3 regions of the Vibrio sp. BS-M-Sm-2 genome follow, and region 1 is predicted to be linked to each of the others. Evidence: predicted binding sites of a transcription regulator. Region 1 holds the regulator's gene; each other region holds the start of a gene.
What was found. Region 1 encodes PurR, which represses purine synthesis genes. Its sites were predicted from a motif close to TNANGNAAACGTTTNCNTNA; they were not measured.
Positions count from the first base shown of each region.

Region 2: folD (bifunctional methylenetetrahydrofolate dehydrogenase/methenyltetrahydrofolate cyclohydrolase FolD) is a predicted target of PurR. The motif match lies at 1,659-1,678, and genes of this name have one in related genera.
Region 3: glpX (class II fructose-bisphosphatase) is a predicted target of PurR. The motif match lies at 1,608-1,627, and genes of this name have one in related genera.

Region 1 covers NZ_CP167894.1:3,107,346-3,111,618, reverse strand. Annotated here, with positions in the region: gene torR (two-component system response regulator TorR) at 1-439, opposite strand, end outside; gene torD (molecular chaperone TorD) at 696-1,343, shown strand; gene purR (HTH-type transcriptional repressor PurR) at 1,660-2,664, shown strand; cyclic di-GMP riboswitch class I at 2,835-2,920, shown strand; gene AB8613_RS14280 (TfoX/Sxy family DNA transformation protein) at 3,048-3,638, shown strand; gene AB8613_RS14275 (TVP38/TMEM64 family protein) at 3,772-4,273, shown strand, end outside.
Region 2 covers NZ_CP167894.1:2,868,373-2,872,645, reverse strand. Annotated here, with positions in the region: gene aroC (chorismate synthase) at 113-1,198, opposite strand; tRNA gene AB8613_RS13260 (tRNA-Arg) at 1,469-1,545, opposite strand; gene folD (bifunctional methylenetetrahydrofolate dehydrogenase/methenyltetrahydrofolate cyclohydrolase FolD) at 1,757-2,614, shown strand; gene AB8613_RS13250 (cation:proton antiporter) at 2,733-4,273, opposite strand, start outside.
Region 3 covers NZ_CP167894.1:2,182,753-2,187,025, forward strand. Annotated here, with positions in the region: gene AB8613_RS09910 (metalloregulator ArsR/SmtB family transcription factor) at 1-342, opposite strand, end outside; gene glpX (class II fructose-bisphosphatase) at 541-1,548, opposite strand; gene zapB (cell division protein ZapB) at 1,873-2,115, shown strand; gene rraA (ribonuclease E activity regulator RraA) at 2,209-2,727, opposite strand; gene AB8613_RS09930 (1,4-dihydroxy-2-naphthoate polyprenyltransferase) at 2,801-3,718, opposite strand; gene hslU (HslU--HslV peptidase ATPase subunit) at 3,874-4,273, opposite strand, start outside.

The sequences.
Region 1 (4,273 bases):
ATGTCCACTCACCAAAACGAACCACTGATTCATCTTCTGGTTCTTCAGCCGCACCTGCTGCCGTTTTACGAGCGGCAGAAATACGCCAAAGTAGGTTTTTAACTCGAACCAATAACTCGCGAAGTTCGAAGGGTTTAGTAACATAATCGTCAGCGCCCATTTCAAGGCCTACAATTTTGTCGATGCTATCCGTGCGTCCAGTAACTAAAATAATTCCAATGTCTGATTGACTGCGTAATTCGCGAGTTAGCATCAATCCATCTTCGCCTGGTAAGTTGATGTCCAGCATAATGAGGTCAACGTTGTTTTCTTCTAACACGCCTCTCATTTGAGCGCCGCTTTCGGCTTCGCTAACTGTGTAACCTTCGTTCTGGAAGTATCCAACCAGTTTACTGCGGGTTACCACATCATCTTCTACGACTAATACGTGATAGCTCATCTACACCACTTTTCTTATTTAATAGTTTCAGTGACTATTCTATTCATAACTCGTAACAATTCTAGTAGTACACGAGATAAAAGCCAGAAACATGGATTTTTTTTGATACAAGACAATCTTAAACCTTGCTATTTATCTTCCATCGCAATTCAATATAGGCATTACTACTAACGAGTAACTTTGCGTTTCGCAAATAACCTTGTTATTCAGCCTTCGTACCCTAGGTATTACGAAAGACGATATTAGGATTAATCAAATGAAAGAAACGAAAGCATTCAACGAGCAAAGAGCCGAAATATACTGGTGGCTATCAAGCTTATTCGCCAAAGAGCTCACCCAAGAAGAACTCGATCACTACCACTCTGTTGAGATTCGTTCTTTCCTAACTGGTTTAGGCGAAAATGAAACACTAAAGCCTGCGATTGATCGCTTAGTCGATGCACTGAACCGTCTCCAAACACGTGAAGATGCCCAACTAGAACTGTCTGCAGACTTTTGCGATCTTTTCTTAAAGACAGACAAACACGGCGCTCTTCCTTACGCTTCCATGTATATCGGCGAAACTGGCCTTTTAAATGATAAGCCTGCAAGAGATATGGAAGAGATCATGGCCAAGCACAACTTAGTCGTGAACCAAGACTTAAAAGAGCCAGCAGACCACATCGCTATCGAACTCGATTTTCTTGGTAACTTGATCATCCGTTCTAATGAAACGGATCTTGAAGAAGAACTCGAAAAATCGTTCGCCGTTCAACAGCAGTTTATCGAACAACAACTGCTTACTTGGGTGCCAAGGTTCAACGTAAAATGTCATGACGTTGACGAATTCGGTTTCTACGCTTCAGTCTCAGCTCTGCTACTGGCATTCTGCACATTAGACACTCAATACCTCGCTGGTGAATAAGTTTATTGGATGATTTGGTAAACAAATTCAGCAGAATGTGACAATTCACCCGGATTTCTGGGTGAATTTTATTGCGAGTAATTTCTAGTCAGTCTAAAATTGTGACCGCAAACGATAAAATATGAAACATTCACGAAATGCTATGCTTATTAAAGTTCAGAGCATTTCGGTGTTAAGACAAGCCGCTCAATAGCGGTTTTTTGTTTTTTAGCACTTTAGTACCCAAAGAGCCCTACAAATTTAAGCTCTTAGTTAGGTAGCTTAACGGCTACTTCATTCCGTACTTTGGGAAAGTAGCTTCTAATAGGATAAAACCATGGCCACTATCAAAGATGTCGCTCGCTTAGCCGGCGTATCAACAACAACCGTTTCTCACGTAATCAACAAAACTCGCTTTGTTGCTGAAGCGACTCAAGAAAAAGTAAACAAAGCAGTAGATGAACTTAACTATGCGCCAAGTGCAGTTGCTCGTAGTTTGAAGTGCAATACAACACGCACTATCGGCATGCTAGTTACTCAATCAACTAACCTATTCTTCTCTGAAGTTATCGATGGTGTTGAGAGCTACTGTTACCGTCAAGGTTACACTTTGATCCTGTGTAATACGGGCGGTATCTATGAGAAGCAACGTGATTACATTCGAATGCTTGCTGAGAAACGTGTAGATGGCATCTTAGTGATGTGTTCTGACCTAACTGAAGAACTTAGAGAGATGTTAGACCGTCACGCTGACATCCCTAAAGTAATAATGGACTGGGGTCCAGAGAGTTCTCAAGCTGATAAGATCATCGATAACTCTGAAGAAGGTGGCTATCTAGCAACCAAATACCTCATTGAACGCGGTCACTCTAAGATTGCTTGTTTAAGTGGCCACTTAGACAAAGCAGCATGTGTTGAGCGTATCGCTGGTTACAAGCGTGCACTCAATGAAGCAAAGATTACTGCCGATGATGATATGATCATTGAAGGTAACTTCGAGTGTGATACGGCTGTTCTTGCTGCAGAGCAAATCGTAGAGATGGAAGATCGTCCAACCGCAGTATTCTGTTTTAATGACACAATGGCACTAGGCCTAATGAGCCGCCTGCAAGAGAAAGGAATTCGCATTCCTGAAGATATTTCCGTGATTGGTTACGACAACATCGAACTGGCTGAATACTTCTCTCCACCGTTAACTACGGTTCACCAACCTAAGCGTCGTGTTGGTAAGAATGCATTCGAAATTCTGTTAGAGCGCATAAAAGATAAAGATCATGAAAAACGCGTCTTCGAAATGCACCCTGAAATTGTTGAGCGAAGTACAGTTAAAACGTTAAATTAATTGACAACTCGAGTTTAATTGCATCAAGCGCACCTTTAGGTGCGCTTTTTTTATCAACAGCTATAATGAACTCATATGCACAAAGGAAAGATCATTAATTGAAGCAACATCACATTTTGAAATATCAACTGTGAGCCTCATTCAACAAAAACTTTATTCTATTCAATCAGTCACGCACAGGGCAAACCACTTGAAAAAGTGAGACGCAAAGCTTCCGGCCTAAACCACTCGTTGGTATGGTAGCGGGGTTACCGATGGCAAAATGCAGTAAGTACTAATAATTTAGTAATTTACGGCTTATTGACAATTTAATTGCAACATTTTGCTAATCTCTCGGACCTGCTTATTTGGTGGCGTAGTTCAAATACACCGAGATAAATAACATGGATAAACCGATACTAAAGGACTCAATGAAGTTATTTGAGCCCCTAGGAAAAATAAAATCACGCTCAATGTTTGGTGGCTTCGGTCTTTTTGCTGATGACACTATGTTTGCTCTGGTTGTAAATGACCAGCTGCACATACGAGCAGAAAAATGCACAACAAAACAATTCGAACAACAAGGGTTTCAACCGTACGTCTACAAAAAACGTGGTTTCCCTGTCGTTACTAAATATTTCGCTTTACCTGAAGGCCTGTGGCAAGACCAAGAAAAAATCTTGCAGCTTGCAACCACGTCTCTAGGTTTTGCTAAAGAAGAAAAAGCCGAGCAGTCTTCTGCTAAGCCTACTCGACTCAAAGATCTGCCTAACCTTCGACTCGCTACTGAACGCATGTTGAAAAAAGCAGGGATCGATTCCGTAGAACGTTTATATGAATCAGGCTCTGTAAACGCATTTAACGCCATCAAGGAATCGCATGCGTCTTCTGTCAGTATTGAACTACTTTGGGCGCTAGAAGGTGCGATCAATGGTACACATTGGTCAGTTATACCGCAGCAGCGTCGTGAAGAGCTTATCAATCGCGTCAATTAGCATTGTCAGTGCAAACTATCTACATAACTAAGCCGCATTTTTGCGGCTTTTTTTATATCTACTGAAAGTTAATCTAAGCTTTGCCTGTCTATCTATACTATCGGTATGCATTGAAAATTTAGAGGAAGTATCAATGAGTAAGAAAATGATATTGGGTATTATATTGGTAGTAATCATCGTCTTGTTAGGCGTCAATTTTGGCCAATACCTCACGCTTGAAAATGCCAAGGCCCAACAAGCCGTTTTAAATGACTACATTGACAGCAACTTTATTGCCGCCGCCGCTATCTATTTTGTTGCGTATGTAATGATCACTGCTTTCTCAATTCCTGGCGCCGCTGTTGTTACCCTGCTTGGAGCTGCTCTATTTGGCTTCTGGAATAGTTTACTGCTGGTATCTTTCGCAAGTGCAATTGGTGCTACCCTCGCTTTTCTAAGTAGCCGCTATCTGTTACGTGACTGGATTCAAACCAAGTTTGGTGACAAGTTAGCGACAATTAACAAGGGCGTTGAAAAAGACGGCGCATTTTACTTGTTTTCTCTGCGTCTAATTCCTGTATTCCCATTCTTCCTTATCAACCTGTTGATGGGTCTAACTCCTATGTCGGTGAGTCGTTACTACATTACGAGTCAAA
Region 2 (4,273 bases), 240 kb from region 1:
CACGTAATGCACTAACTATAAAAAGGGGCTGTCTCATAACGAGACAGCCCCTTTTAGTATCTATAACTTCAGTATTGAAGAACATATACGTACTAAATAAAGATACACAGAATTAGATTTTTGGCGTTTCAGTTGTCACACCAAAGTTTTGACCACGGTGACGTAGCAAGTGATCAAGCAATACAATCGCCAGCATCGCTTCTGCAATTGGCACCGCACGAATACCAACACATGGATCGTGACGACCTTTCGTGATTAGCTGCGTTGCTTCACCGTCTTTAGTGATCGTGTCACCCGGAACGGTAATGCTTGATGTTGGCTTAAGCGCGATACTTGCCACAATATCTTGGCCCGTAGAAATACCGCCTAAGATACCGCCAGCGTGGTTGCTGCTGAAACCTTCTGGAGTTAATGGGTCACGGTGTTCACTACCGCGTTGATTAACCACATCAAAGCCATCACCAATCTCAACACCTTTCACCGCATTGATGCTCATTAGAGCGTGCGCGATGTCTGCATCTAAACGATCAAAAATTGGCTCACCAAGGCCTACAGGCACTTTAGTCGCAACCACTTGAATCTTCGCACCGATCGAGTTGCCTTCTTTTAGCAAGTCACGAATCAGTTGGTCGAATTCAGGTACTTTGTCGGCATCTGGGCAGAAGAAAGCGTTGTTTTCGATCTCGCTCCAATCCACTTTATCAATTGAGATATCACCCATTTGAGAAAGATAAGCTTGGATTTCAACACCAAATTCTTGCTTAAGGTATTTCTTTGCAATCGCACCTGCCGCAACACGCATTGCAGTTTCACGAGCTGAAGAACGACCACCACCACGGTAATCACGCACACCGTACTTTTGATGATACGTATAGTCAGCGTGGCCTGGGCGGAACTTGTCTTTAATTTCGGAATAGTCTTTAGAGCGTTGGTCTGTATTTTCAATCAATAGACCAATAGAAGTGCCCGTAGTTTGGCCTTCAAATACACCTGATAAGATTTTCACTTCATCCGCTTCACGGCGAGCCGTTGTATAGCGAGAAGTACCAGGGCGACGACGATCCAAATCTCTTTGAAGGTCTGCTTCGGTAATTTCTAATCCTGGTGGGCACCCATCTACGATACATCCTAGTGCGATACCGTGACTTTCTCCGAACGTGGTCACGCGGAAATGTTGTCCGATACTGTTTCCTGCCATTACTTCCTCTAAATCAGCTATTGAGCAGAAGGTTTGATTCTTAAACCAACTGGCTAATAGCTTTACTTGTCTATTCTTCGTGAATTCATAGTGGCTTTATTACCAAATGATGTAAACCCCAAAAAACGAACAATTTTAACTTTCTATTACATGAGCCGAATGAAATGAATAACGTAGGAAAATGAGTGGCGCTTTAAGAAGAGTATTTTTATTATGTTAGGAAAGCAAAAAACCCGACAACTCGGAGAGTTATCGGGTTCCTTTAAATAATGGCACGCCCTGAAGGATTCGAACCTTCGACCACCTCCTTAGAAGGGAGGTGCTCTATCCAGCTGAGCTAAGGGCGCGCTACAGGAACGAATTATACGAATTCGAATCAGTAAAGCAACGGCTTTATGTAACATTCTGATCTAAGTGAGTAAAAAAAGGGCAACAAACATATAAGTGTTGGAAAATAGAACAAAGCAAACGTTTGCTTGATGGTAATCAAAAAGATTTTCTGGAATAATGCGCCAAAAACATCAGCCACTAACTTGAATATCAATACTAAGGAAATTCATGACTGCTCAAAATATTGATGGAAAGCTAATTTCTCAAACGGTTCGCTCTGAAGTTGCTGCACGTGTAAAAGCTCGTACTGAAGCTGGATTACGCGCTCCGGGCCTAGCGGTTGTTTTAGTGGGTGAAGACCCTGCTTCTCAAGTTTACGTTGGAAGTAAGCGTAAAGCGTGTGAAGAAGTTGGCTTCGTATCTAAATCTTACGACTTGCCAGCCACTGCGACAGAAGACGAATTGTTAACACTGGTAGACCAACTGAACGACGATCCAGAGATCGACGGTATTCTTGTTCAACTGCCTCTACCAGCAGGCATTGATAGCACTCACGTTCTTGAGCGTATCACGCCAGAGAAAGACGTTGATGGCTTCCACCCATACAATGTCGGCCGTTTGGCTCAGCGTATGCCTAAGCTTCGCTCTTGCACGCCAAAAGGTATCATCACGCTGCTTGACCGTTACAACATCGACTTACGTGGTAAGCACGCGGTTGTGGTTGGCGCTTCAAACATCGTAGGTCGCCCAATGACCCTAGAACTTCTTCTAGCGGGTTGTACAACGACGACATGTCACCGTTTCACCAAAGACCTTGAAGGCCACGTGCGTCAAGCAGACGTTGTTGTGGTTGCCGTGGGTAAGCCTAACTTCATTCCTGGTGCTTGGATTAAGAAAGGGGCTGTTGTGGTTGATGTTGGCATCAACCGTTTAGAATCTGGCAAGCTAGTGGGTGACGTTGAATACGATGTCGCGAAAGAAAGCGCAAGCTTCATCACTCCTGTACCGGGCGGTGTTGGCCCAATGACAGTGGCAAGCCTAATCGAAAACACGATGATCGCTTGTGAGCAATTTCACTCGAAGTAATCTTTAAGCGCAGTATAAATAAAATTAGAAAGCCGCAGCGTGAAAAGGTTGCGGCTTTTTTGATACTTAGAGATTCGCTTTGAAACAGCCCGGCTCGCTTTTGATGCAGTGCTCGTTGCTACTTATCTGGAGTCTCAACTTTTTCCGTCTGTTCAGAAGGCGGTAATAAACTAATTAGCTCACACTCCGTTGATATGAGTTTTTCCAACTCAGACCCTTGTGTAATTAAACGGAAATCACCGCCAATAATAATCCCAAGAGGAATGGCTTTAGGGTACAGAGCGTTAAACTCTTTTAAATCAAATGCCTCAGTCAAACCTGTACTCTTAATTTGGCTACCCTGAGCCATCAGCGAGTTAAGCTTGGAATAGGTAATCCCTTCAGAAAACAAGATTCTGTTACCATCGCGGCTCACCTGATGCCTTTCATGTTTATTCTCTGATGACTCAAGTTCAAACACCTTATTCTCACCAAACTCGTCTTGATAGTGCATGCTAACTAACGGGTTGGTTTGACGATAAGGCGACACGATCATGGCACGCCCTATTCCATCCAATTCCAGATTATTTTCCGCGTGGCTTGAGGCTGGGTTACCAAAATAAACATTCAAGTTTTCCATGCGAGCTAAACGAATGCTCTCCCAGTTGGTATCGGCAAGCACACTGTTGATATTATGTGTCGCTAGCACTTTGGCAAACTGGCGTGAAAACTGAGTCGCGCCAAAGAAGATAACGCCTTGTGCCTTCTCTTGAGTCACACCTAGCCTTCTCGCCCACCAACTCGCGGTAAGGCTTTGAATCACAACCGTACCAATGATGACCAAGAACACCATTGGCACCAGTAAATCCGCGCCTTCGATTAATTGCTTCTCTTGAAGCTTGATTGCAAACAGAGAAGAAACCGCGGCTGCAACGATCCCGCGCGGTGCCATCCAGCTCAAAAACCATTTATCCGCCGAAGTAAGATCCGTGCCGATCCCGCTGATCCATACACTTAAAGGACGCGCCACCAGCATCACTACCGCTAATAGGCCAACACCACCCCAACCTATCGAGAGAAAAGTACCTGAATCGAGCCTGCTCGCTAACAGAATAAACAACGCAGAAATAAGCAACACGGTTAGGGTTTCTTTGAATTCGATGATGTCTTCGATATCCAAGCCCTTCACGTTGGCAAGCCAGATCCCCATGATGGTCACGGTTAATAAACCGGACTCTTCACTCAGATCATTGGAAAACGAGAACGCCGCCAACATTAACGTCAGCACGGCCACATTACGCAAATAGTGCGGAACCCAATGCCCTTGCAGCATCTTGGCAATCAAATGGCCACCGATGACCCCTAAGCCTAAACCAATGGCTAAGGTTAATCCCAGAGCTGAAAGTACATGTCCTGTAGGGTCGGCTGAAGAGACAATGTATTCGTAAACCAGAACCGCAAACAGAGCCCCTATCGGGTCGATAACGATTCCCTCCCATCGCAAGATACTGCCTAAGGAGGATTTAGGCTGAATACTGCGTAGCATGGGCACAATTACAGTAGGGCCAGTTACCACGACTAATGCACCAAACAGTGCGGCTAACGGCCAACTGAAGTCCACAAAGTAGTATGCCCCCACCACGATACACGCCCATGTAATCAACATGCCGAAACTCACGA
Region 3 (4,273 bases), 920 kb from region 1:
CGCAGTTTGATACTGCTTGAGTGTGTGTTGTTCACGTTCGGCAGCAACCTTAGCCAATCCTTCTTTACCAAATAGGTTTTCTACAGCATCAATCACTTGAATGGTGAGTTCACCATGTCGGTCGGAAAATTGACTATGACCTTGTTGCGTCAGGGACCAGTGGCGAGTCGGGCGACCCACTTTTACTTTCACATCATGAAACGCAAGAATACCGTCATCTTCCAGGCTTTGCAGATGTTGTCTTGCCCCCATTGTCGTCATGCCAAATTCTTCTGACAGTTGTTTCGCGGTTACCGCACCTTGACGTTTGATGGTCTGTAAGATTTTGTCGCTTGTTTTCATACTATCCCTACCTTATGAACCTTACTATTATGAGGTAAGGTGTTTATAAAGCAAACTATTTACTATATTGATGGGGATTTACTCTATAGCTAGCGTTTTACTCTATTGGCAGCCATGGTCAGATTCTGGTGCGCTAATAAAACAAAAGGCTGATACTTGGTATCAGCCTTCGCGTGTTCTGTTGAACCTAGTTTAGGTTTACAGGATGTGACCAATCACTTCTGGGTCTTTACGCTCTAGGTAGTGAATAGACTTGATACGACGAATAGTACGGCAGCGGCCACGGATAAGCAGGGTTTCTGTTGTCGCGATATTGCCTTGACGAGAAATGCCTTCTAGCAAGTCACCTTTAGTGATGCCTGTTGCTGAGAACACAACGTTGTCGCTGCGAGCCATGTCTTCCATCTTCAACACGATACCCGCCGTTACGCCCATTTCAGCACAACGCTCAAGCTCAAGTTCACCGTGCTTGCGGTTTTCTTCTGTGTCGCCTTTAACTTCATGACGAGGTAGAAGACGTCCGTGCATGTCGCCGTCGAGTGCGCGAATTACCGCAGCAGAAACCACACCTTCAGGTGCGCCGCCGATGCAGTACATGACGTCTACTTCGCTGTCTGGCATACAGGTTAGGATAGACGCTGCAACATCACCATCTGGTACTGCGAATACACGAACGCCCATGGCTTGCATATCGGCAATTACTTGATCGTGACGAGGCTTCGCAAGTGTGGTTACTACTAAAGTATCGAGTGTTTTACCTAGTGCTTTAGCGATGTTTTCTAGGTTTTCTGTGAGTGGCAGTTCTAGGTCAATCACGCCTTTAGCGCCCGGGCCAACAACTAGCTTTTCCATGTACATATCAGGCGCTTTAAGGAAGCTGCCTTTTTCGCCTGCCGCCAATACAGCCAATGCATTTGATTGGCCCATTGCTGTCATGCGTGTCCCTTCAATTGGGTCAACTGCGATGTCGACAGCGTCGCCGCCTACACCTACGTTTTCGCCGATGTACAGCATAGGTGCATCATCGATTTCACCTTCGCCGATAACAATCTCGCCGCTAATTTCGGTTTTGTTTAATAGGCTACGCATTACTTCTACAGCAGCGCCATCTGCAGCGTTTTTATCGCCACGGCCAAGCCACTTGTAACCAGCTAGTGCTGCACCTTCTGTGACACGAGAGAATGACATTGCTAAATCGCGTTTCATGCGGACTCCAAAATTTTCAAAGGGGGAATAGAAATTTCGCGGCGAATTTTACCATATCCAAAAGGAAACGTTTGCCTTTTTGTTTTTTGGAGATTGCTCTCGATCAATTCGCAGTGGAAAACAGTTATTATTCATCAAAATAATCGGTTTGCCGTTGTGGCGGTAATCATTCACGTCAATATTCGGTAAAAAGCGCTGTTTTTTTCATCGAATGGCGCAAAATATCGAATATATTGAGTGTTTATCCTTGCTCTGCTGAGTAGAATGGGGAAATAAGTGGAGTGAACCTTCACCATCAAACGGATAACTTAAAGGTAGGCCAGAATGTCTTTTGAAGTACTAGAGCAGCTAGAAGCAAAAATTCAAACAGCAGTAGATACAATTGCACTTCTTCAAATGGAAGTGGAAGAGCTTAAAGAAGAGAAACAAGCACTAGCAACAGAAGCTGGTGAGCTTAAAGCAAGCCGTCACGAGTTAGAGCAAAAAACTCAGCAAATGCAGGAAGAGCATTCAGCATGGCAAGATCGCATCCGTAACCTTCTTGGTAAAATGGATGAAGTAGAGTAATCGACTCTTCAGGTTTAAAAAAACGCCCGCTACTCAGTAGCGGGCGTTTTTGTTTGTTCTTAATCTTTGTTTTATTATTCAAAGCTGAGTGAATTACTCGACGTCTTCTTCTTCAACATCCAGATCGAGTTCTACGTCCAAAGGTTCTGCTGAAAGAATGATGCCGGTGTTGTCTGCGTAGAGGTAATCTTCGGGTAAGAAGGTCACGCTGCCAAAGTTCACAGGAACGTCTAACTCACCGACACCCTCTTGGCTCGCACCTACAGGGATAGAAGCCAAGGCTTGGATGCCGAGGTTCATGTCTTCAAGCTCATCGACTTCACGAACGCAGCCGTAAACTACAATCCCTTCCCACTCATTGTCTTCGGCAAGTAAGGCAATTTCAGCATCGATCAGCGCTTTGCGTAGTGATCCGCCACCATCGATTAACAGTACACGCCCTAGACCATCTTGTTCTAATACGGAGCGAATTAAAGCGTTATCTTCAAAACACTTTAATGTCGTGATCTGTCCTGCGAAGGATGCACGTCCACCGAAGTTGCTGAACATTGGCTCCACGACATCAACTTGATCCAAATATATGTCGCACAGTGCTGAAGTGTTGTATTCCATTCGTATACCTTTTGAACAATGAGCTTACTTTGAGTATATCGGTGCTTGATCCCTTTGCAATGATTAGTCTCAATTAACTCAATAGAGTTTGAGCTACGACAACCCCTGCAAACAATAGGTTAGTGACCAATGAACATTTCACAATCACAGGCATCATTGGTGCGATCTGTGCTGGTTTTTCGGTTTCCCAAACAGCCTTACCATGCTTATAAACGATAATAATGCTCAGTAAAAACGGCAGACTGATCCAGGCCGGTTTTTCTTGAATAAGTAGGTAGATAGCGAAAGACGCAAGGGCGAGGCCAAGCAGTGCAAAATGATAGTGCTTGGCTTTGCGCTGTCCTAGGCGAACCGCCATGGTGCGCTTACCGCATTCGCTGTCGTTTTCGATATCACGCATGTTGTTGATATTGAGTACCGCCACCGCCATCAGTCCGCAGCCTAAAGCAGGCAAAAACAGGCTGGGTTCAACATGGCCAGTGTGTAAGAAGTAAGTCCCTGAAACACCTAACAAACCGAAGAAGATAAACACCGATAAGTCACCAAGGCCAATATAGCCATAAGGTTTGTTACCGACGGTGTAAGCGATGGCTGCAACAATGGCCAATATGCCTAACGCAATGAAAGATAAGATACTTTCGAGCGAGCTCAGCGCATGAAAAATAAGAATCAGCCCGGCAATCACGGTAAACATGACGTTGAGGATGATCGCTTGCTTCATGGTTTTCGCTGTTACCGCGCCAGATTGCATGGCACGTGTAGGCCCCAGACGGTTTTCGTTGTCTGTGCCTTTTACGGCGTCGCCATAGTCATTGGCGAGGTTCGATAGAATCTGTAATAGGGTGGCGGTTAAAAAAGCCAGTAATGCTATTGATAAAGAAAACTGACCACCGGCGAACGCTAAACTACTTCCTGTAAGAATAGAGACAAGTGCGAGAGGCAGAGTTTTTGGTCGTGCGGCATCAAGCCAAATCAGTAGAGATTGTTTCATCGTAGGTCTAATTCTTTGTAAGTCTTCGTTTCATACTGTGATTTGAGTATACGCCCATTTTTCGGGTAATAAAAAGCCCACTCGAAAGTGGGCCTTGAATTCGCTTATTAGCTGCTATTTCTTTGAGATAGAGCAATAAGTTGGAGTTTGGTGTGCTACAGGATGAAGCGACTTAGGTCTTCGTCTTCTACGAACTCACCAAGTTTTGATGTTACGTAAGCTTCATCAATCACTAGCTTGCTGCCAGCTTTGTCTGTTGCTTCGAATGAAATCTCATCCATTAGGCGCTCCATTACAGTGTGTAGACGACGCGCACCGATGTTCTCAGTGGTTTCGTTTACGCGCCATGCTGCGTCCGCAATCTGGTTGATGCCATCTTCAGTGAACTCAATGCTGACATCTTCTGTTTTCATTAGGGCAATGTATTGCTCTGTTAGAGATGCTTTTGGTTCAGTCAGGATGCGTTTGAAGTCATGTGCTGAAAGCGCTTCAAGCTCTACGCGGATTGGCAGACGACCTTGTAGTTCAGGGATCAGATCAGATGGCTTAGCCACT